Linked DNA regions of Prochlorococcus marinus str. MIT 0919. The protein of the gene in region 2 interacts with the protein of the main gene of each other region in a pairwise test. Links are inferred from orthologs where the notes say so. Each region holds a gene or a part of one and is shown on either strand. Other genes may lie near its edges.

Region 1 (11,223 bases), 560 kb from region 2 along the record:
TTCTGGGTTTCTTCAATTAGGCCGCAATCAAACAAGGAATGAGTACGTTTGTTTATTCTTTCATGCAGATTGCTTGGATTAAGTCCGATTTCGATGATGTCCCATTCTGGGGGATGGAATTTTCTCAGAGAATGTATGGATTGCCCAGAAGCATAAAAGACTTCTAAAGCTCTAATGATTCTGGGATAATCAGAGACTGATATGGATTTTGCACTAATTGGATCACAGTGTTTTAGAAGTTGATGGCATTCTTTCTGTCCAAGTTCCTTAAGTTGTTTTCTAAAACTTAATTGGGCAGGAATTGCTGGGGGACATAATCCCCTAGTGATTGCTTTTAGATACAAACCGCTTCCTCCTACTAGTAATCCTATTTGCTTTTTTTTGAGACCCCTCTCAATGCTTTTCATGGCAATGCTTTTGAATTCATGCATGGTGATTTGTTGATTTGGGGGTTGTAAATCAATCAAAAAATGCCTGATTTTTTGTTGTTGTGCTTTTGTTGGTTTTGCTGTTCCTATGTCCATATCCATATAAATCTGGCGAGAGTCAATATTGTGGATTTCCAGATCAAGTTTTTGAGCAATTTCAATGCCTAGTTCTGTTTTTCCACTTGCTGTAGGGCCTATCAGAGCAATTATTAGAGGTTTAGATCGTGACATAAATTTTTTAATGCTTTTATAGAAACTTTTTAAGAGCCTTTTTTCAATGCCAGTGTTAAATTTAGTTTGACAGGTATAGGTTTTTAATAGATGAGGTTTTTAATAACAACCTTTCCTGGGAACCTTTTATTCGAATGAGTGAAGATTCCAAGATTAATAAAGTTCAAGCTGCTTATGGCGCTGAGCAAATACAAGTTCTAGAAGGACTAGAACCTGTAAGAAAAAGACCAGGTATGTATATAGGCTCTACCGGGCCAAGAGGTTTGCATCATCTTGTTTATGAAGTTGTAGATAACGCTGTAGACGAAGCACTTGCTGGACATTGTGATGAAATATTGGTTGTTCTTTCTGATGATGGTGCAGCATCTGTCACTGATAATGGCAGGGGTATACCTACCGATATTCATCCGAGGACCGGCAAGAGTGCTTTGGAGACCGTATTAACTGTTTTGCATGCAGGAGGCAAGTTTGGCAGTGGAGGTTATAAGGTCTCTGGAGGGCTACATGGAGTAGGTGTTTCAGTTGTAAATGCTTTGAGCGAATGGGTTGAAGTAACTGTTCGTAGGCAAAATAAAATCTATCAGCAGAGATTTGAGAGGGGTGCGCCTATTGGTTCACTTAGCTCTAAATCACAAACTAACTCTGATAAAGGATTGACGGGTACTACTGTTTGTTTTAAACCTGATAGTCAAATCTTTACTAGTGGCATTAGTTTTGAATATGCAACGCTTTCATCAAGGTTAAGAGAATTAGCTTATTTAAATGGAGGTGTTCGAATTATTTTTCGTGATGAAAGAAAAACAGCTGTAACACTCGAGGGTAACCCTTATGAGGAAGTTTATTTTTATCAAGGTGGTATTAAAGAGTATGTTTCGTATATAAATTCAGAAAAAGATGCTTTACATCCAGAGATAATTTATGTCAATTCAGAAAAAGATGGAGTTCAAGTAGAAGCTGCTTTGCAATGGTGTGTAGATGCCTATTCGGATAGCATTCTTGGTTTTGCAAACAATATTCGCACTGTTGATGGTGGAACTCATATAGAAGGTTTGAAAACAGTTTTAACTCGTACGCTTAATTCTTTTGCTAAGAAAAGAGGAAAGCGTAAAGAGGGCGATTCAAATTTAGCCGGAGAAAATATACGTGAAGGATTAACTGTTGTGCTTTCTGTTAAAGTTCCAGAACCTGAATTTGAAGGGCAGACTAAAACTAAATTAGGAAATACAGAAGTACGAGGAATTGTAGATACTCTTGTTGGCGAGTCTTTAAGTCAATATTTAGAATTTAACCCTTCAGTTATTGATTTAATTTTAGAGAAAGCAATTCAAGCATTTAATGCTGCAGAGGCAGCTAGAAGAGCTAGAGAGCTAGTTCGCAGAAAAAGTGTTTTAGAGAGTTCTACTCTTCCTGGGAAATTGGCAGATTGCAGCTCTCGAGATCCTGCAGAGTCAGAGATTTATATTGTTGAGGGTGATTCGGCTGGAGGTTCTGCTAAGCAAGGCAGAGATAGAAAATTTCAAGCAATTCTTCCATTGAGAGGTAAAATTCTAAATATTGAGAAAACAGATGACTCGAAGATTTATAAAAATACTGAGATTCAGGCATTAATTACTGCCTTAGGCTTAGGGATCAAAGGAGAGGAGTTTTCTTCCAAAAACCTTAGATATCATCGTGTTGTGATTATGACCGATGCTGATGTTGATGGTGCACATATCCGTACGCTTTTACTTACTTTTTTCTATCGTTATCAAAAAGAATTAGTTGAGGGTGGATATATTTATATTGCGTGCCCACCTTTGTATAAGGTTGAGAGAGGCAAGACCCATAAGTATTGTTATAACGAATCAGATTTAAAGAAAACAATTCAAGGGTTTGGAGAAAAGGCAAATTATACAATTCAGAGATTTAAAGGTCTTGGTGAAATGATGCCAAAGCAATTATGGGAAACAACTATGGATCCTTCTAAAAGGATGATGAAAAAAGTTGAAATAGAAGATGCGCTTGAAGCAGACAGAATTTTTACAATACTTATGGGGGATAAGGTTGCGCCAAGACGGCATTTTATTGAGACTCATAGTGTTGAGCTTGACCTCACTTCTTTAGATATTTAATAGTCTTGGTCACTTTTTTTATGCGCTGGAGTTGGGTTTTATTATTCTTTGGTCTTTTAGGGCCTTTAGACTTGCCTGCCGGTGGGCTTACTTATAAAAACCCTGGCATTCTTCAATTAGAACTTTCAAGAAGAAAGTATGCAGGTACAAATTGTTATTTAAGAACTTCGCCCAACTTGGAATCTTCGGTGTTGACCTTGTTGCCAATAGGCACTCCTTTAAGGATTATTAGTAGTTGGCAGGATTTTGATCGAAAACAATGGTTATTAGTACAAAGTGCATCACTGCCTTTAGCAAAATCTTCTTCAAAGCCCTATCGTGGTTGGGTTAATGTCTGACTTAATTGAAGTTCTGTTGGCTGTCTTTTTAGTTTCTTCAGGTTCAATAATTGGTTCTTTAATTAGATTTAAAATTACTACGCAATTGAAAGAATTCCATGTCCCGAGATTTATACCAATCTTCTTTGTAAATTGCCTGGCTAGCTTTTTCCTTGGTTTAATTATTTCTTTTGAGAAAAATAGTTCCACTAATTTTTTAAATGAAAAGTTTTTACTCTTTATAATTGTAGGTTTACTAGGCAGCCTAAGTACTTTTTCATCTTTTATATGGGAAATTTTCTTCAATATTAGGAAGAAATATTGGTTTAAAACTTTTTTTATTACTGCCGTATCAATTTTTGGAGGGTTATTGTTTGCATTTGCAGGTTATAAATTGGGTAATGCTTAAGAAGGATTTATTGACTTTAGAGAAAGTTTTATGGGTCGGAATGGGTGCTTTCCCAGGAGGGTTGGCTCGTTGGTTAATTGGCAATGATTTTGCTGTGAATATCTTTGGAACCGCACTTTTAGGCTTGTTGATGGGTCTAGACCTCACTCCTAGAGTTCAATTATTTCTCATTTTTGGTTTTTGCGGTGCTTTTACTACTTTTAGTGGATGGATGGTAGAGGTCTTAGAGTTGTTGGAAATGGGAATGTATCTCAGAAGCTTTGCATATGTTTTTCTCTTGCTAATCGTTTCATTGTCATCAATATGTGGTGGTTTTTTGCTGGGAAGAAGAATTAAGGGATCAATCGCACCCTGATAGACATTAAGATGTTTGTGCCCTATTTATGCGTCAATGAATGAGGCAATCGGGGCATCTGCACAGGCTCCTTCTCCTTTTAAAGGATCGCAATTAGCTGATGTTGTAGCTGGGCAGCTGGAAGCAATGCTGTCAGCAGGCAATTATGACGGGGTCAAGACTTTGCTTGAACCTGTTCAGCCCGTAGATATTGCGGAAGCCATTGGAAGCTTGCCATTAATTTTGCAGGCATTGGCTTTTAGGTTGCTGGCTAAAAATGAAGCTATAGAAGTTTATGAATATTTAGATCCAGCAGTTCAACAAAGCTTGCTTGATCGGTTGCGCTCAGGCGAAGTTTTGGAATTAGTTGAAAGAATGTCTCCGGATGATCGAGTAAGACTTTTTGATGAATTGCCCGCCAAGGTTGTTAGAAGGTTATTAGCTGAACTAAGCCCAGAAGAAAGAAGTGTTACTGCGCAAATGCTTGGGTATCAACCTGAGACTGCTGGCAGATTAATGACAAATGAATTTATTGACCTTAAGGAATTTCATAGTGCGGCTCAGGCTTTAACAATTGTTAGACGACAGGCTCCTTTTACAGAAACAATTTATAGCCTTTATGTCACAGACCGCGAAAGACATTTGACTGGAATACTTTCTTTGCGAGATTTAGTGACTGCAGACCCAGAGTCTCTGATAGGAGATGTGATGACTAAAGATGTGGTTAATGTAAGAACTGATACTGATCAAGAGGAAGTAGCAAGAGCCATTCAAAGATATGATTTTTTAGCTTTGCCTGTTGTTGATCTTGAGAAGAGATTGGTAGGAATAGTTACAGTCGATGATGTCATAGATGTTATTGAGCAAGAAGCGACAAGGGATCTATATGCGGCTGGGGCAGTTCAGGCAGGCGATGAAGATGATTATTTCCAAAGCAATCTTTTTGTTGTTGCTAGAAGAAGAGTTGTTTGGCTTTTTGTTTTGGTTTTGGCCAACGGATTGACAACAAAAGTGATTGCAATGAATGACGATGTTTTAAAGCAAGTAGTTTTATTAGCAGCTTTTATTCCTTTATTAATTGGAACAGGAGGTAACGTTGGCGCGCAAAGTTCCACGGTTGTTATTCGAGGATTAAGTACCCAGCGCATTCAAAATTTAGGTCTCTGGAGATCTGTCCTTAGAGAAGCCTTCGCAGGCGCTTTATTAGGCTTATTGATGCTTTTGTTTGTTGTTCCTTTTGCTTGGTGGCAAGGTGAAGGGCCTTTGGTTGGTGCTGCAGTTGGCATTAGTTTGTTGGCGATTACAACTTTGGCGGCAACTGCTGGTGCAGCATTGCCTTTGATATTTGATCGAATGGGCCTTGACCCTGCACTTATGTCAGCTCCTTTTATCACTACTGCAACAGATGTTGCGGGCGTTTTTATTTACTTGAGAACTGCTTCTTGGCTGTTGACTCATATTCATACTTAGGCGACTTCTAGGCATTAATACTTAAAAAATTATAAATCCGTTTGGAAAATAGCTTCTTCACACTTCTTAATGATATGCTTTACAAAACTCAATAGAGTATTGATGACAGATCAAGCGCTCTCTTCAAGAAAGGTCTTGAAAGATTCAAAGTCTCAGTCATGTTCAGATAGTGATCTAGTTCGCTCTTATTTAAGAGATATCGGACGAGTACCTCTTTTATCTACAGACCAAGAGATAACTTTGGGTAGGCAAGTCCAAGAGTTGGTCACAATAGAAAATGTTGAAAAGGAATTGCAACTGCGTAATGGGTGCAAACCTTCTCGACAAGAGTTGGCTCAATCAGTTGATCTTACTCTTACTGTTTTAAATAGGAAATTAAGGCTTGGTGAAAAAGCTAAAGAAAGAATGGTTTCAGCAAACTTGCGTTTAGTTGTAAGTATTGCCAAGAAATATACGAAAAGGAATATGGAACTTTTAGATTTAATTCAAGAAGGCACTATTGGTTTAGTGAGAGGTGTTGAAAAATTTGATCCTGCTAGGGGATATAAGTTTTCTACGTATGCATATTGGTGGATCAGGCAAGGAATTACTAGGGCAATTGCAGAAAAAAGCAGATCTATTCGATTGCCTATTCATATAACCGAGATGCTAAATAAGTTGAAAAAAGGACAACGAGAATTGAGTCAAGAATTGTCGAGAACCCCTTCCATGAAAGAGCTATCAGATTATGTGGATCTCCCACTTCAGGAAGTAAAAGATTTGATGTGCCGAGCAAGTCAACCACTAAGCCTAGAAATGAAAGTTGGAAATGCTGAGGATTCTGTATTACTTGATTTGCTTTCAAGTGACAATGATTTACCTCAGCAAAATATTGAGATGGATTGCATGAAGGGCGATTTAGAAACACTTTTAGGGAAATTACCAGAATTGCAAAATACAGTTTTAAGAATGAGATATGGCATAGATGGAGAGGAACCAATGAGTCTTACTGGAATTGGCCGAGTACTTGGTATTAGTCGTGATCGAGTACGGAAACTTCAGCGAGATGCTTTGAAAGGCTTACGAAGTAATGGTGAATTCGTAGAAGCTTATGTGGCTTGTTGAATTATTTTGCCTAAAAACCCATTGACTTTTTCAGGCGCTTCATCGTGAGGACAGTGCCCTGCACCTTTAATTATCTCTAAAGATCTTATGCATTTAATAGAAGCAAGCCATTGTCTAGCTTCTGAAAGAGCTTCCCATGGATCACTATCTCCCCAAATTAAGTCGACTGGTACATTTAGATTTTTCATTAAATCCGGTGCTAGGTGATCATTGAAAATATTTACGAAGCCGTGAAATGCTTCCGCTGCTCCTTCACGTTGAGTTGGTGAATATATTAAGTTGATTAATTCCTTATCTAAATGTTGACCACTTGGGTAGGCTTGTTTGAGTATTTTTTCTATAAAATTTGGATTTGCTGCATTCTGAAATAGACTTTTACTAAGCCATTTTTTTCTAATTATATTTTTCAAGAAGGGTCTTATTAATTGTACAACTTTAGTTTGTTGAGAGAGTCTTTTGTCATCCATTGTTCTTTGCGCACAATTAATTAGAATTACACCTTTACAACTGCCTTGGAGGCTTCTTGCTGCTCTTAGAGCTACAACGCCTCCAATGGAATTACCAATGAAAATAACAGGTTTTTTAATTACTAACCTGCAAAATTCTGATACTTGTAATCCCCAATTATCAAAATTATATAAAAAACCTTTAGTAAAACTTTTCTCTCCGGGAAGTATTGCTATGGGTTGACTACTGTCCCCAAAACCAATTAAGTCTAATGAGTATGATGGAGTTATGTTTCCTAGAAATATTTGATTTTTTCTCCAATGTTCTTTAGATGCTCCAAAACCATGAATCAGAACAGTAACAACAGATGATCTTGGATTATAACCTTCGACTTTCCAGCTAACATTTAACTCATTCCATTGCCAACAATGAATGTTATTCTTAGTCAAGAGAAATACCTGGATCAATTTTTAAATAATGATAAGCAAATAAATGCAATTCGTATTAGTTTGCTTACATGGTTTCAAGATAATGGACGTCATTCAATACCTTGGAAGTTAACAGCAGAAGGAACTGTACCAACTCCTAATGAATGTTTACCTGTATATCCTATTTGGGTTGCAGAAGTAATGCTTCAACAGACTCAATTAAAAGTTGCTTTGCCTTATTGGGAAAGATGGATGTTAGCTTTCCCATCAATTGATGATTTGGTAGTTGCAGATGAGAGTGAGACTTTGCTTGTTTGGCAGGGTTTAGGTTATTACTCCCGTGTAAGAAGATTGCATACTTCTTCTAAAATGCTTTTTTCTATGATTGGACCATCTCGATCAACAGATTCATCAAGATGGCCAGATGATTTAAATACTTGGACTTCTTTGCCTGGTATAGGTCGAAGCACAGCAGGCAGTATTATTTCTTCTGCATTCAATCTGCCTACTGCCATTTTAGATGCAAATGTTAAAAGAATTTTGGTGCGTTTAATAGGTACTTCTATACCACCGGAAAGAAATTCAGCAAGATTATGGGACTGTGCTGTTGCATTATTAGACCCTCATAGACCAAGAGATTTTAATCAGGCTTTAATGGATTTAGGTTCAACTGTTTGCACTAATCACAAGCCAATTTGTATACAGTGCCCTTTGAAAGATTATTGTGTTGCTTATAGTTTAAATGAACCAACCAAGTTCCCTGCAAAACTTTCTGTATTTTCTGTGTCTAAATTTGTAATTGGTATTGGATTGATTCTGAATGAATCTAACGAAGTCCTTATTGATAAGAGATTGGATCATGTGAAAATGGGTGGAATGTGGGAATTCCCCGGTGGAAAACAAGAAAAAGGTGAAGCGATAGAAACAACTATTTCAAGAGAATTGTTAGAAGAATTAGGTGTTGTTGTGAACGTGGAAAAGCAGTTAATTGCTTTTGAACATTTATATTCACATCAAAAATTAAACTTTATTGTTCATTTATGTAGCTTAGTGTCTGGAGTTCCGAAACCTCTATCCAGTCAAGAAGTCAGATGGGTTAAAATTCAAGAATTATCTAAATATCCTTTCCCAAAAGCAAACTTGCGAATCATTGCTGCTCTCAAAACATATTTGCTTTTATGAAAGAGAATAAAAAAGATATTATGTGAGCATCTGAATGGCAAAAGTTATTTGCACAGGTGAAGCATTGGTTGACCGTTTGGGACCTTGTGGCCAAGACAATGCTTTTGAAAATCAATTTGAGGATTGCTTGGGAGGTGCTCCGGCGAATGTTGCAGCAGGGTTGGGAAGATTAGGTGTGAAAACAGCTTTTGTTGGTTGCCTTGGTGAAGATCGCATTGGAGAGCAGTTCCAAAAATTGTTTGTTACTAGAGGGGTAGACATTTCTGGTTTGCAGCTTCATTCAAGACATACTAGTCGAGTTGTTCTTGTTCAAAGAGATTCGTCTGGGGAAAGAAGTTTTGGTGGTTTTATAGGAGGTTTTGAAAATAGTTTTGCTGATCAAAGTTTAGATTTAAATTCTTTGAAGAAAACATTCCCAGAAATTGCAATAGAAGCCAATTGGTTGTTGACTGGAACAATCTCATTGGCAACACTTAACTCAAGAAATGCAATCTTCTGGATGACCAAATATGCTAAAAATCATAATCTAAAAGTAGCAATTGATTTAAATTGGCGTCCCACTTTTTGGGATAAGACATTTCATTCAAATTCACTTCCAAGCAAACAAATTAAATTATTAATTAGAAGATTTTTAGAAAATGCAGCATTTTTAAAACTTGCTGATGAAGAAGCAATTGCTTTTTTTAATACCAATAATCCAGCAGAAATTTCTGAATTACTTTCTTTAAAGCCTTCAGTTATAGTAACAGATGGTGCTAAAACAATTCATTGGTTTTTGAATGGATATTTAGGCAGTTTAAAGCCATTTTCTCCTGAAGTAATTGTAGATACAACAGGAGCTGGAGATGCTTTTACAGCTGGTTTACTTTCGCAACTTGTAAATTCTTCCTTTGACGAAAATACTTATACTGATTGTGAAAATGCAGTGAAGTTTGCTGCGGCATGTGGAGCTTTGGTATGTGGGGGTTTAGGTGCAATTGAACCTCAACCCACTTCTAATCAAGTAGAAAACTTTCTATCTGCTCAATAAGGAGAAAAAAGTTTTATTAATCTCTTGTTATCTTGGGTATAAGTCAAGTTCACATGCCAAGCATCCTCAAGATCAATCTTTAAACGTGAAGGCCATTCAATAACCATAAGTGCTTTGAGATCTTTTGCTTCTTCTTCTTCTTGAATAAATAATTCGTTTGCAGAATCTGCACTGTCTAATCTATATAGGTCTAAATGAATAAGCGCTCTTTTTCCTTTTAAGTAATGTTGAGATAAAGGAAAAGTAGGACTCGTAATTGGTTCCAAGATCTGAAGACCTTTCGCAATTCCCTTTACTAGGCTTGTTTTCCCAGACCCTAGTGGCCCCTCAAGCAACAGTATTTTGGAGCTTTGGATCTTTTGACTTAGTATTTCGCCAAATGCAATTGTTGCCTCAAGATTATTTAGAAGCCACCCTGATTGGTTAGATTGCCAGACGATTGACTCAGGAACTTTGATATTTTTGAAGATGTTCCTTTGCAAATTTTTAATTAATTCCTAATCATGATCGCAGCATCTGCCTCAACGCAACAATTTGATAAAAAAGCTGATTATGAAATTTCAGATTTAGAACTTGCTGCATTTGGCCGTAAAGAACTTGATATAGCTGAAAAGGAAATGCCAGGTTTAATGTCCCTGAGAGCAAAGTATTCAAAAGAGCAACCTTTAAAAGGTGCACGAATTGCAGGAAGTCTTCATATGACTATTCAAACAGCAGTATTGATTGAAACTTTAGTGGCTTTGGGAGCTGAGGTGAGATGGGCTTCATGCAATATTTTTTCTACCCAAGATCATGCAGCAGCAGCCATAGCAAGCACGGGCATACCTGTTTTTGCGAAGAAAGGTGAAACTTTAGATGAGTATTGGGCTTATACCCATCGAATACTTGAATGGAACTCTAATGATGGGCCTAATATGATTTTGGACGATGGTGGCGATGCTACTGGGTTGGTAATTCTGGGCAGTAAAGCTGAGAAAGATAAAAGCGTTCTTGATGCTCCCTGCAATGAGGAAGAGATTGCTTTATATGCCTCTATTCGCAAAAAGCTTTCCCAGGATTCCACTTTTTATTCTCGTATTAAATCTTCGATTCAAGGAGTTACAGAAGAGACAACAACAGGTGTGGCTCGGTTATATCAGATGCAGAAGAATGGGGACTTGCCTTTCCCAGCAATTAATGTGAATGATTCTGTGACGAAGAGCAAATTTGATAATCTTTACGGATGTAGAGAATCGTTAGTAGATGGTATTAAACGAGCCACTGATGTAATGGTTGCAGGGAAAGTGGCATTAGTAATGGGTTATGGAGATGTTGGCAAGGGCTCAGCTCAATCTTTAAGAGGCTTAGGAGCAACAGTGATGATTGCTGAGATCGATCCTATTTGCGCTTTGCAGGCAGCGATGGAGGGATATCGTGTAGTACGACTGGATGATGTTGTCGAAAATGTAGATATTTTTGTTACTGCGACAGGTAACTTTAATGTCATCACTCACCAGCATTTAATTCGCATGAAAGATGAAGCAATTGTATGTAATATTGGTCATTTTGATAATGAAATTGATGTTGCTTCTTTAAAGTCTTATCAATGGGAAAACATAAAGCCTCAGGTAGACCATATAACTTTACCAAGTGGTAATAAGATTATTCTTTTAGCTGAAGGTAGATTGGTTAACCTAGGATGTGCTACAGGACACCCTAGCTTTGTGATGAGTAACTCGTTTACTAACCAAGT
Region 2 (11,537 bases):
CAATCAAGCCTGGTTTCCCAGCTGCCACAACTAATAAATCTGCTTGTGTAGTTATCTCAGGGAGGTCAACCGTATATGAATTAGCAAGAGTAACAGTTGCATTAGCCGCTTGAAGCATTAGCCCCATGGGTTTTCCAACAAGAATGCTTCGGCCAATTACAACAGCCTTTGCTCCCTTTAATCTAATTTGATTTTTAGCTAGTAAAGCCATTACCCCTGCAGGAGTGCATGATCTTGGACCTAGCTCACCTTTAATTAATCGTCCTAAATTAATTGTATGAAGACCATCAGCATCCTTTTCAGGATCAATATGCTTTAGAAGTTCCTCTGAATTCAAATGAGAAGGAAGAGGGAGTTGCAACAAAATGCCGTCAACGTGGACATTATTATTCAATTTCCTAATTTGCTGAACAATTTCTTCTGCAGAAGTATTTGCTTTAAAATGGCAACCAAAACTCTTTACTCCAACTCTTTTACAAGCTTTTTCTTTATTAGATACATATATTCCACTAGCAGGATCATCTCCGACTCTTATCACCGCCAAACCAGGAGGTCGCCCTGACTCATTAATACCATCAGTTATTGCCTGGTTGATTCTTAGCTCAATTTCATTGGCTAATTTCTTTCCATCTAGTTTATTGACCATTGTATAGAGCTAATGTAAGAGAAAGCATGCTTTTCATTAATAGCTAGGGTTATGTTCAGTATCAAAGAGCTTTGGCAAAAATTCTACGCATAAAAAGCTTTTGGCGAGGCTTAATAGATAGTCAGTCGCCAAGAAGGTCAGTAAGTCACTGGGCTTTGGCTGACAGAGTGGTTCTTTTGATGGTCTGTGTTTTAATAGCAATTGTTTCCAGTTACAAACTATTAGCTGTTCCTGACGTAAAGCCCGGTGACCTAGCTTTATTTGATGCAAATGCCCCTGAGAATGCCTTAGTAGTTGATAGTGCTGCACTTGAACAGCAAAAAACTGATTTAATATCTAGAACATCAGTCCAAATAATTGATGCAAAAGAATCTAAAAAAATCGAAGGAATATTAATTAAAAAACTTGATTATTTAGAGAAAGTAGCATTGAGCAATGACTCTTTTCCTATAGGACCTGTTAATCTAACTCCAAAAGAAAGGACCTGGTTATTAAATCAATCAAACAAAGAAAGAGTTAAGTGGAGTGAAGAAATTATTTCATCATCTAGAAAGATGCTTAAACAAGGTCTTATAAAAACTATTGCATATGACCAAATATTTAATGCAGCTAAATATAATCTAAATCCAAGTAATCAACAAGATAATTCATCAATAAATTTAGCTGCAAAAATAATTGCAACAAGCTTCTATGGGAATACCAACCTCCGTCATGATCCTGCAAGAAGCCAGCAATTGCTTGAGGAATTAATAACAAAGCAAAGCATACCCAAAATAGAAGTTAAGAAAGGGGATCTTATTACTAGAAAAGGAGAAGAAATAACATCAAAAGGTTATGCCGTACTAGATTACTTTGGTCTTATAAAAAGAAGTCCTCGACCTTTTGAATGGATTTGCAGCTTTAGCGAAGCAATTGCAAGCTGTTTAGTATTACTAATGTTGATGAAAAAAGATAAGCCTTCCTTAAAATCTAAGCATGGCTTACTTGCACTTGGATTACTTCTTATTGTCCAGGTAAGTAAAGACTGGTTTGGTGCAGCAATAAGTCCATTGCAAATTCTCATGCCTCCAATGCTACTGCTATCTCAAGGCATTGGTACAACTTCCGCTTTGGGGTGGCTAGGCATTGCAAGTCTTTTGTGGCCAGTTCCCGTAAGTGGAATTGGAGAAGGAAGGCTAATTATCGCTGTTATTGCTTCTGCTTTTGTAGCTCTTTTAGGAGGGCGCATGAGAAGCAGAGCTCAACTATTACAAGTAGTAGTTTTCTTTCCTTTTGGTGCCCTATTAAGCCAATGGGTTTTATTAAGAACGCAAATATCTTCTTCAGGAAGTGCTTGGAGAAGACTTTCACCTAATTCAGAAACTCTCATTACAGAGGCTCTGGTTTTAGGGGCAATGCTTATGTTTACTGTCTTATTAATACCGATTATTGAAAATGCATTTGGATTATTAACAAGAGCGAGATTGATGGAAATTTCAGATCAAGAAAGGCCTCTTTTGAGAAGGCTGTCCAAAGAAGCTCCTGGGACCTTTGAACATACTCTTACTATTTGTGGTTTAGCCGAGGAAGGTGCACGGATTATAGAAGCAGATGTTGATCTAATAAGAACAGGGGCTCTTTACCATGATATTGGCAAACTACATGCACCAGAATGGTTTATAGAAAATCAAGGGGATGGTGTCAACCCTCATGAGGCATTGCAAAACCCTTTTAAGAGTGCCGAAATACTGCAAGCTCATGTTGATGAAGGAATAAAGCTTGCGAGAAAGCACAGGCTTCCTAGTCCCATAGCAGATTTCATCCCAGAGCATCAAGGGACTCTAAAGATGGGATATTTCCTTCATAAAGCAAAAGAGTTGGATCCTTCGACGCGGGAATCCAGTTTTAGGTACAAAGGTCCAATACCACAGTCAAAGGAAACTGCCATACTTATGCTTGCTGATGGTTGTGAAGCTGCCTTAAGAGCCTTAGGGCCCAAAAGTACTGATGAAGAAGCCAGTAAAACCATTAGGAAAATAATTAATTCCAGGAAACTTGATGGGCAGCTTTTAGATAGTGGTCTTTCAAAATCTGAAATTGAATTAGTTATACGAGCTTTTGTAAGTGTTTGGAAACGGATGAGACATAGAAGGATTCAGTATCCTATGAGTTCTTTCAAAACAGCATATCCAGCCTAAATTTTACAAATAAATTATGAAAATATTCAAAAAGTAAAACTAGAGTATTTGATTATAAAGATCAATGCTATAAACGAATTCTCTTCGTTTTTCTATGCGCAGGTCTACACCAATAAATAAGAGCCATTAAATTAAGGGCTGATATTAAAGATGCAATTATACTTAAATCAGAAAAGTATTTCTCACTTTGGATCAAAAAAATTGCATGGCTAGTACAACCTATAATTGTCATCGACAAAGCAACTATTGCTAAAATTACTCCCCAACGCCTTTCAGCCAGAAGTCCAGAACAGGCTACTATTCCAACAACAGCCGAAGGCCAATGGATGCCTGCTGAAAAACTTATATTTCCTACTCTAAAACTTGGGTTATAAAAACTCACAACAAATGCAAAAAAGATTATCGCCCCTATATTTGAGAATAATCCTAGCCAGGTAAGGAACCAATAACCTCTTAAACTAGCTCTCATTAAAAGGACTTATATTAATTACTAAAAAATAGCTCTTAAATTGAGAATGGCATTAATTTTGGCAAATGATTGATACGAAGTTAATAAATTATAACTGCTACAACTTTTGCTTATAAGAAGCAGAACTTACACTTTGAACCTTCTCACGAAAAGATTGGTAACGGTCATTGCGAGTATTTACCTTCAAAGCTGAATAGATACGATTTGCACCTAAAGAATGAACTACTTCATGACAGGCCTTTACACATTGAAAAACCTCCTCCCAATCTCCCTCTATTGCAGTTCCATTTGGCCCTAGTTCGTAATCAAGACCTTTTTCCTCAATTATTTCTTTACAAGCTGCTATGTATGGAGAAAGTGAATCTCCTACTCCTAATGGCAGGAGGCACAAATCAATACTTACCCACATCGAAAGAACCTTTCGTACTATCCAATTTCTAAGAAAAAGCTCCTAAACAGTCAAGAGTATCTAATTGTTCTCCATGATCCATTAGATGTTTTTACCTCTATACCAAAAATAGAATTGCTATTTCCTTCAGCAAATCCTTGAGCAGAAACCCAATTCCTAGCTGCTCCTTCAGCTGCATCCATTGATTCATAAGGGGTATCTAGAACGGGATGAGGGAGCCCATCAAATCCAACAAGCCTATAGATGGATGTTTGCATAATCATAATTATGTTCGATTACCTAACCGTCACTCAAAAAGCTTATACCCTATTTGTTCAAAAACCAAACGGATTTTAAAGATTTGCTTTCACTACATCATATTGAGGATGAATAGAATTCTTTGCTTCTGAGGAAACAAGTCTATTAAGCGCATTAACATAAGCTTGTGCAGCTGCAACTACAACGTCCGTATCAGCTGAATGTCCTGAGAAAATTTTCCCTTTTTTCCTTAACCTTATTGTAACCTCCCCCAATGCATCTATACCTTCAGTTACTGACTTCACAGAAAATTCTATAAGCTCATTATTTTCCCCTGACAAGCTTGCTAGAGCTTTGCAAACAGCATCAACTGGACCTGTACCTATAGCAGAGGTAGTCTTATCAGTTCCATCTTGATCAGCAAGGGTGACAGTTGCAGTTGGTTTTAAAGCTGTTCCACAACTAACTTGAACTAACTTCACTTGAAATCTACTTTCAGGTTGCATAACTTGTTCACTGACTATTGCTTCAAGGTCCCTATCTGTAATCTCCCTTTTACGATCTGCCAAATCCTTGAACCTTGCAAAAGCTTCATTTAAATCTTCTCTTGTCAAGTCATATCCCAACTCTTCCAACCTGGCTCTAACAGCACTCCGCCCACTTAATTTACCAAGTGAGATTCTATTATCTGCAAGCCCAACAGTGCGAGCATCAATTATTTCATAAGTAAGACGATTCTTTAGCACTCCATCTTGGTGAATACCAGATTCATGAGCAAAAGCATTAGTCCCAACAATGGCCTTGTTTGGTTGAACTACCATTCCAGTTAAATTCGAAACCAAGCGAGAGGTTTTTGTTATTTCCTCAGTTCGAACAGCGGTAAGAGGCGTAGGGCTTTCAGGATCTCTACCAAAGAATGGATTGTAGTAGCTTCTCCTTACATGCAACGCCATAACTAATTCTTCTAATGCAGCATTCCCTGCTCTTTCGCCTATTCCATTAATGGTGCATTCCATCTGCCTAGCACCTTTCTTTACTGCTTCAAGAAAATTTGCGACTGCAAGACCTAAATCATTGTGACCATGAACTGATAGGACAGCCTCGTCAATATTACTTACATTATTATTTATTCCTTTAATCAGGTCTCCAAATTCTGCAGGTGTTGTATAGCCAACTGTATCTGGAATATTTATAGTCCCTGCACCAGCAGAAATTGCTTTAAAAATAACTTCGTAAAGGAATTCAGGATCACTCCTAGCTGCATCCTCACATGAGAATTCCACATCATCTGCGAAAGTTCTTGCATAGGAAACCATCTCAGGGACTATATCCAGTACATCTGAACGTTGCTTCTTGAGTTTATGTTCTAGATGAATATCACTAGTTGCAATGAAAGTATGAATCCTTTTATTAGGTGCGGGGGCGAGAGACTCACCGCAAGCTTTTATATCTGCTTTAGATGCCCTAGCCAAACCACAAATAATAGGTCCATCTTCTCCTCCTACTTGCTCAGCTATCCTTTGAACGGCAGTAAAGTCGCCTTGACTGGCATATGGGAAGCCGGCTTCAATTACATCAACACCCAATCTTGCCAGTTGATGAGCTATAGCAAGTTTCTCCTCTAAATTCAAACTGGCACCAGGGGACTGCTCACCATCTCTTAAGGTGGTATCAAAAATAAGAACTCTTCCTGGATCTTTGGCCATGAAATGAAAATGACCTTATTTAATTCCAATAATACTTTTATTCTAACTAGATGATAACCATTCTAAATTATACAAATAGGTTTTAAGCAATTGATTAAAGGGAACCTGGCTCTAATACTTCATGCACACCTTCCCTATGTAAGGTCTGCAGAACCAGGTTCTTTAGAGGAAGACTGGTACTTTCAGGCTCTAATGGAATGCTATTTACCTTTACTAGAGGTAATAGAAAAATCCTTTTACAACAAAAATGAAAATCCTAAGCTAACAATATCCCTTTCCCCAACACTGCTTTCCTTGCTCGACGACCAAGATCTAAAAAATCGCTTCCCTGAGTGGATAAAACTTAGATTAAAAATTTTAAGAACAAACGCCCAAGCACAAAATCAAGCAGGGGAACATCTAATAAAGGTTATAAACAATCAATTAGATAATTGGCTTAAATGCCAGGGAGAATTAATTAAAAGATTTATTGAGCTAGAAAGATTAAATGCTATTGATATTCTTACGTGCGCAGCAACACACGGATACCTACCAATTCTAAGAGAAAATACAGAGACTGTAAGAGGACAACTTAAAACCGCAGTCAGAGAACATGCGCGTTTTTTTGGGAAAATGCCCCAAGGCATTTGGCTTCCTGAATGTGCATATTATGAAGGCCTTGACAATTTATTACGCGAAGCAGGACTTCGTTATTCAGTATTAGATGGGCATGGAGTACTCCATGCAAAACCAAGGCCAAGATATGGAGTTTATGCACCAATCTGTACTAAAAATGGAATCGCATTCTTTGGACGCGATAGTGACTCAACACTTCCGGTTTGGTCGGCAAAAGAAGGTTATCCAGGGAACCAAAGATATCGTGAATTCCATAGAGACATAGGGTGGGATTTGCCTTTAGAACAATTAAACGAATTTGGCATTCAAGATCCCAGACCTCTTGGCTTAAAACTTCACAAAGTTAGCGTGCATTCAACCCTGGAAGACAAGAAGTTGTATGAACCAATAGATGCTTTAAAACAAATAAAAGAAGATGCAAAAGACTATCTGAATGGAAGGAAGAATCAACTATTGAAAATAAACAAGGAAACTAATGTAAATGCATTATTAGTGGCACCATTCGATGCTGAACTTTTTGGCCATTGGTGGTTTGAAGGCCCATTATTTATAGGAGAGCTTTTCAAGCAAGCAGCCAAACAAAATGTCAGATTTACAACTTTAAAGGAATTTCTAGTAAAAAACTCAGTTTTACAATTATGTGAGCCATGTCCATCTAGCTGGGGACAAGGAGGCTTTCATAAATATTGGCTTAATGAAAGTAATGATTGGGTTGTAAACGAATGGAGCAAAGCTGGCAAAGCAATGGTAAACATTTGCTCAAAGGGTGTTTCAAGCAAATTTGATTTAAGGTTGCTGCAACAAGCTGCTCGCGAACTACTTCTTGCGCAATCTTCTGATTGGAGCTTTATTCTAAGAGCAGGTACAACAACAGAGCTTGCAAAAGAAAGGATTCATAGACATTTAAGTAGATTTTGGGAGTTAATAGAGTGCATAGAAACTGAAAAGGTTATAGAGGAATCAGATATTCTAAAACTAGAAAAAGAAGACTCTATTTTCCCCTTAATTCAAGCAAATGATTGGTGTTGACTTTCAAAAATTCAAGTTATTTTCTCAACAAGCCAAGCATTCCTAATTTAACTCTTAAAGGTGAAATGAAATATAATCTCACCATAACAACTACTAACCTGGGTAGGCGAAGAGTATTAGCTAAAAACCCTGACCAATCTTCTTTTGGTAATTTAAAAAATGATGCAAAAAAACTTCGCAAAAGATCTTCATCAAAACTCATTAGGCGTTGCAAACCGAATTGGTAAAGTCGATGTCTTAATACAAGATCACGGGACCAAAGCACATTCCAACCCCTCTTGGCTAAATTTGCTGAATCCAATTCAGGCTTAATTGAAATAGCTCTAGAAAGCTCATCCGCCAAAGCTGGTCCTCTCCTTAAAAGGGCTCCCACCATATAGCCCGAAGCCGGGTGAACCATGCTTGCAGAACCACCAAAACCCAATAGGGGCTGATTAAGAAAAGGCAATGATAAGTTCATGGGGAATAAGCAATGTTCCTCATGAATAGTTTCTTCAATTACTATTCCTCGATGAGAAAGTCTTAACAGCAATCTTTCTTTCAATTTAGTCCAAGAAATAGGGGGGAAATAGGCTAAAGATGTTTCCTCTACAAAGTAAATTCCTTCACCAAAGTCCATTGCATATAAAAACGAAGGTGGCTCTTTTAAATCATTTTTAGTTAAATGATCAGGGCGAAAATCCATGAGCACGAATTGATTATCTTCTACTGGTGGAGAACTAAATCTTCCTACAACTCCATAAGCTGCTTGTTGAGCAACTTGCCCTTGATCTGGTCTTTTTATAAAAGGACTTCTATGGCCACTTGCATCTATAACTACTCTTGCTCTATAAATTTTGCCTGAAGTACAAATAACTTCAGTTATCAGATCCCTATACCGAATATTTTCTGCAGTTTCAATAATCCAATTAAGGCCAGAACATTTTTCTAAAAGCTTTGATTGAAAAAGTGACTGATCGAATAATCCATAATCGAAATTATGTACAACTGGTTTTTTCCCATCTTTGCTAACTCCATCACCAAAATAGCTAACAGTATTTTTCCAGCGACTCCCAAGTAATGAGGCCATATCTAGAGCTTCTAGTTCTTCTGCCCAGATCCCATAAGTATTAGTCCATGGTTTTTCTGGCGAGTGAGATGCAAGTGCACTTACCTTCAAACCTTTCTGAACTAGCTCAGAAGCAATGGAAAGGGCTGCAGGCCCAGCCCCCATAACCAAAACATCTGAACAATCTCTCAATTTTTTTCTACTGATGTAATGTCATCGGCCGCACATTCAGATTCTGAAAGTGAATCTTCGCCTTGCTCTTGGATCGATTGTTGAGGTGGAACTAGAACAACTTCAGCAAGGTGATCTCCAGTATCAAGGCGCTGAAGTCTAACCCCTGTTGCAGCTCTGGATTGTTGGGAAATTTTATCAGCACTAGTTCTTACAATGACACCTTTTTCAGTAACTAAAAGCAACTCTTCCCCTTCTCCCAAGACTTTCAATCCAACTAAGGAATCACTCTGCTTTCTAAATTTCATTGCCCTCAAGCCCATTCCTGCACGTTTTTGAAGCCTAAATTGCGTAACAGGCACTCGCTTCCCTAAACCATCAGCAGATGCGACCAAAACCCAAGGACCATTGGAAATACTTTCTTCTTCTAGATCTACTTCTGAATCTTCACCATCACTTCCAGCAATTCTATCGGCCAACTCTCTTGGCAAGACATCCATACTTACTAATGAATCCCCATCCCTTAAATTCATTGATCTAACCCCCCTAGCTGTTCTTCCTAAAGGCCTTAATTCATTATTATCCAACCGAAAATGAATCGTCATAGCTGCTTTTGAACCAATCAAAACACTATCCCCAGAAGCTGCCAACCTCACCCATGTCAACGCATCTCCTTCTTCAAGACTTATGGCTATCAATCCATTTGCCCTGATTTTACTAAAAGCTGAAACTGACGTTCTTTTAATATATCCCCCTTTTGTAAGCATTAAGAGATGATTATCATCATCAAAAGAGGATACAGAGAGTAATGAGGTAATAGCTTCTTCTCTTGGGATAGGCAATAACTGAACTACTGGGGTTCCCTTAGCAGATCGACTTGATTGTGGAACTCTATAAGCAGGCAAAGTATATGCAACTCCTCTATCACTAAAGAGGAGAAGATTATCATGGTCATTACAACTAATAAACAGCTTAACTTCTTCTTCTCCTTGACTTCTAGTACCAGATTTACCTCTAGTTCCTCGACTAGTAGCTTCAAACTCATTTACAGGCATTCTTTTTAAATAACCTGTTTCAGTTAATAGAACAACAGAACGTTCATTAGCAATAAGATCAATATCTTCTATACCTCCACCTAAATCTAGAATCTCAGTTCTTCTTGGTGTATTGTATTTTTCTTTTAGTTTAGATAATTCATCTTCAATAATATCAAAAACTCTTGATTTATTAGCCAAAATATCTTTAAAGTCAGCTATTTTTACAAGAAGATCTTGATGTTCTAAGCGTATTTTATCTGCTTCTAATGCAGTAAGTCTCCTTAACTGCATCTGTAGGATTGCGTCTGCCTGCACATCAGTTAAACCATGTAATTCCTGAAGCTGACTCTTTGCTACTGAAGTGTCAGAGGCTGCTCTAATTAGAGCAATTATTGGATCTAATTGATCTAAAGCCAATAATAAACCAAGTAAGAGGTGGTTCCTTTCCTCAGCTTTTCTCAATAAATAATTTGTTCTCCTTTGAATAGTTTCTACTCTAAAGTCAAGGAAAACTTGCAACATCTTCAAGATAGACAATGTGACAGGTTCACCATTAACAAGGGCCAGCATATTGGCACTAAAATTTGACTGAAGAGGAGTAAGCTTGAAAAGATTATTTAAAACTACTTGAGGGTATGAATCTCTCCTGAGCTCAACAACAATACGCATTCCATCTCTATCACTTTCGTCTCTTATATCGGAAATACCTTCCAACTTCTTATCGTTAACCATATCAGCAATTCTTTCAATTAAGGCTGCTTTATTTGTCTGATAAGGCAATTGAGTGATGATCACCGCATCTCTATCAGGGCGACCTGGAAGTTCTATTGTTTCTATATCAGCAACTCCTCTCATCGTTATAGATCCTCGTCCGTTTAAATAAGTTTCCTTGATTCCATTCCTTCCAAGAATTTGCCCTCCTGTAGGGAAGTCAGGGCCTTGAATGATTTTAAAAATTTCTTTCTCCGTTATTTCAGGGTTCGAGATTAAAGCCATTAAGCCATTAATCAACTCGCCAAGATTATGAGGTGGAATATTAGTTGCCATACCAACCGCTATCCCAGAAGACCCATTTAATAGAAGCTGTGGTACTCGAGCAGGTAAAACAGTTGGTTCCTGCTGTGAACCATCAAAATTATCTATAAAATCAACAGTTTCTGACTCTATATCTTCAAGAAGACTATCTTGAGTAAGTGATTGAAGTCTAGATTCTGTATACCTCATTGCTGCAGGCGGGTCATTATCTATAGAACCAAAATTTCCATGTCCATCAACCAAAGGCATTCTCATAGAGAAGTCCTGAGCCATTCTTACTAATGCGTCGTAAACAGCAGTATCTCCATGGGGATGATACTTACCTAAAACTTCACCTACTACACGAGCACATTTTCTATAAGGTCTCTCACTAGTTAACCCCAATTCATACATTGCATAAAGAATTCTTCTATGCACTGGCTTGAGGCCATCTCTTGCATCAGGCAAAGCCCTGCCAACAATTACGCTCATCGCATATTCCAAATAGGAACGCGACATTTCATTGCGCAGATCTGTCTGGATTATCCGATCTTCGAATTCGCCAGGAACACCGCTATTGGGTTCCGAAGAATCAGCCATGAAGGAGTGTTCTACCAAGCTTTAGGTTATCTCGAAACAAGATCAATTGACAGAGATACGTGCTTAAAAGCACTATGAAAGACCAAAAAAGGGGCTTAGAGAGGAAATTATTTTAAAAATTGTTGATGCACTCACAAACCTTGGGTAAGCAATCCGTTTTAGATAAAAATGGTCCTAATTAAAAAACATCTGTTATTAACAACCAAAATCTTAATTACCCTAATCGTTTGGTAACTTGTCCAAAATTTATTAAATTCTGATTTGAATATTCAACTCGGCCACTCAAAGTTTGTTCGTCGAGCATTTGGTATCGACGAAATAGCCCTTGTACCAGGAGGAAGAACTGTTGATCCTGATATAACTGATACCTCTTTAAATA

What was found.
Region 1: the proteins of gyrA (region 2) and gyrB interact in binary tests that used the Escherichia coli proteins (3 or more experiments, as listed by UniProt). The link is inferred for Prochlorococcus marinus str. MIT 0919 from one-to-one orthologs.

The regions. Positions count from the first base shown.
Region 1 is NZ_CP114779.1:1,073,238-1,084,460, reverse strand. What follows is about bases 383-3,281. They hold gyrB (DNA topoisomerase (ATP-hydrolyzing) subunit B), read left to right. Parts: upstream 383-793; coding sequence 794-2,770; downstream 2,771-3,281. Other genes in these bases: O5635_RS06060 (fluoride efflux transporter FluC), read left to right, coding at 3,101-3,281; O5635_RS06065 (SH3 domain-containing protein), read left to right, coding at 2,791-3,108; miaA (tRNA (adenosine(37)-N6)-dimethylallyltransferase MiaA), read right to left, coding at 383-659. Outside these bases: more of miaA, read right to left, coding at 1-382; more of O5635_RS06060, read left to right, coding at 3,282-3,496; O5635_RS06055 (fluoride efflux transporter FluC), read left to right, coding at 3,489-3,851; mgtE (magnesium transporter), read left to right, coding at 3,888-5,300; O5635_RS06045 (RpoD/SigA family RNA polymerase sigma factor), read left to right, coding at 5,403-6,404; O5635_RS06040 (alpha/beta fold hydrolase), read right to left, coding at 6,389-7,300; 8-oxo-dGTP diphosphatase MutT, read left to right, coding at 7,280-8,461; O5635_RS06030 (carbohydrate kinase family protein), read left to right, coding at 8,496-9,491; tRNA (adenosine(37)-N6)-threonylcarbamoyltransferase complex ATPase subunit type 1 TsaE, read right to left, coding at 9,485-9,973; ahcY (adenosylhomocysteinase), read left to right, coding at 9,995-11,223. UniProt on the Escherichia coli protein: DNA gyrase negatively supercoils closed circular double-stranded DNA in an ATP-dependent manner to maintain chromosomes in an underwound state.
Region 2 is NZ_CP114779.1:508,010-519,546, forward strand. What follows is about bases 8,325-11,537. They hold gyrA (DNA gyrase subunit A), read right to left. Parts: upstream 11,159-11,537; coding sequence 8,525-11,158; downstream 8,325-8,524. Other genes in these bases: crtL (lycopene beta cyclase), read right to left, coding at 8,325-8,528; O5635_RS02860 (GuaB3 family IMP dehydrogenase-related protein), read left to right, coding at 11,420-11,537. Outside these bases: bifunctional methylenetetrahydrofolate dehydrogenase/methenyltetrahydrofolate cyclohydrolase FolD, read right to left, coding at 1-646; O5635_RS02820 (HDIG domain-containing metalloprotein), read left to right, coding at 718-2,823; O5635_RS02825 (hypothetical protein), read right to left, coding at 2,891-3,292; O5635_RS02830 (MTH1187 family thiamine-binding protein), read right to left, coding at 3,390-3,701; O5635_RS02835 (hypothetical protein), read right to left, coding at 3,752-3,958; O5635_RS02840 (2-isopropylmalate synthase), read right to left, coding at 4,034-5,644; O5635_RS02845 (glycoside hydrolase family 57 protein), read left to right, coding at 5,735-7,288; more of crtL, read right to left, coding at 7,305-8,324. UniProt on the Escherichia coli protein: A type II topoisomerase that negatively supercoils closed circular double-stranded (ds) DNA in an ATP-dependent manner to maintain chromosomes in an underwound state.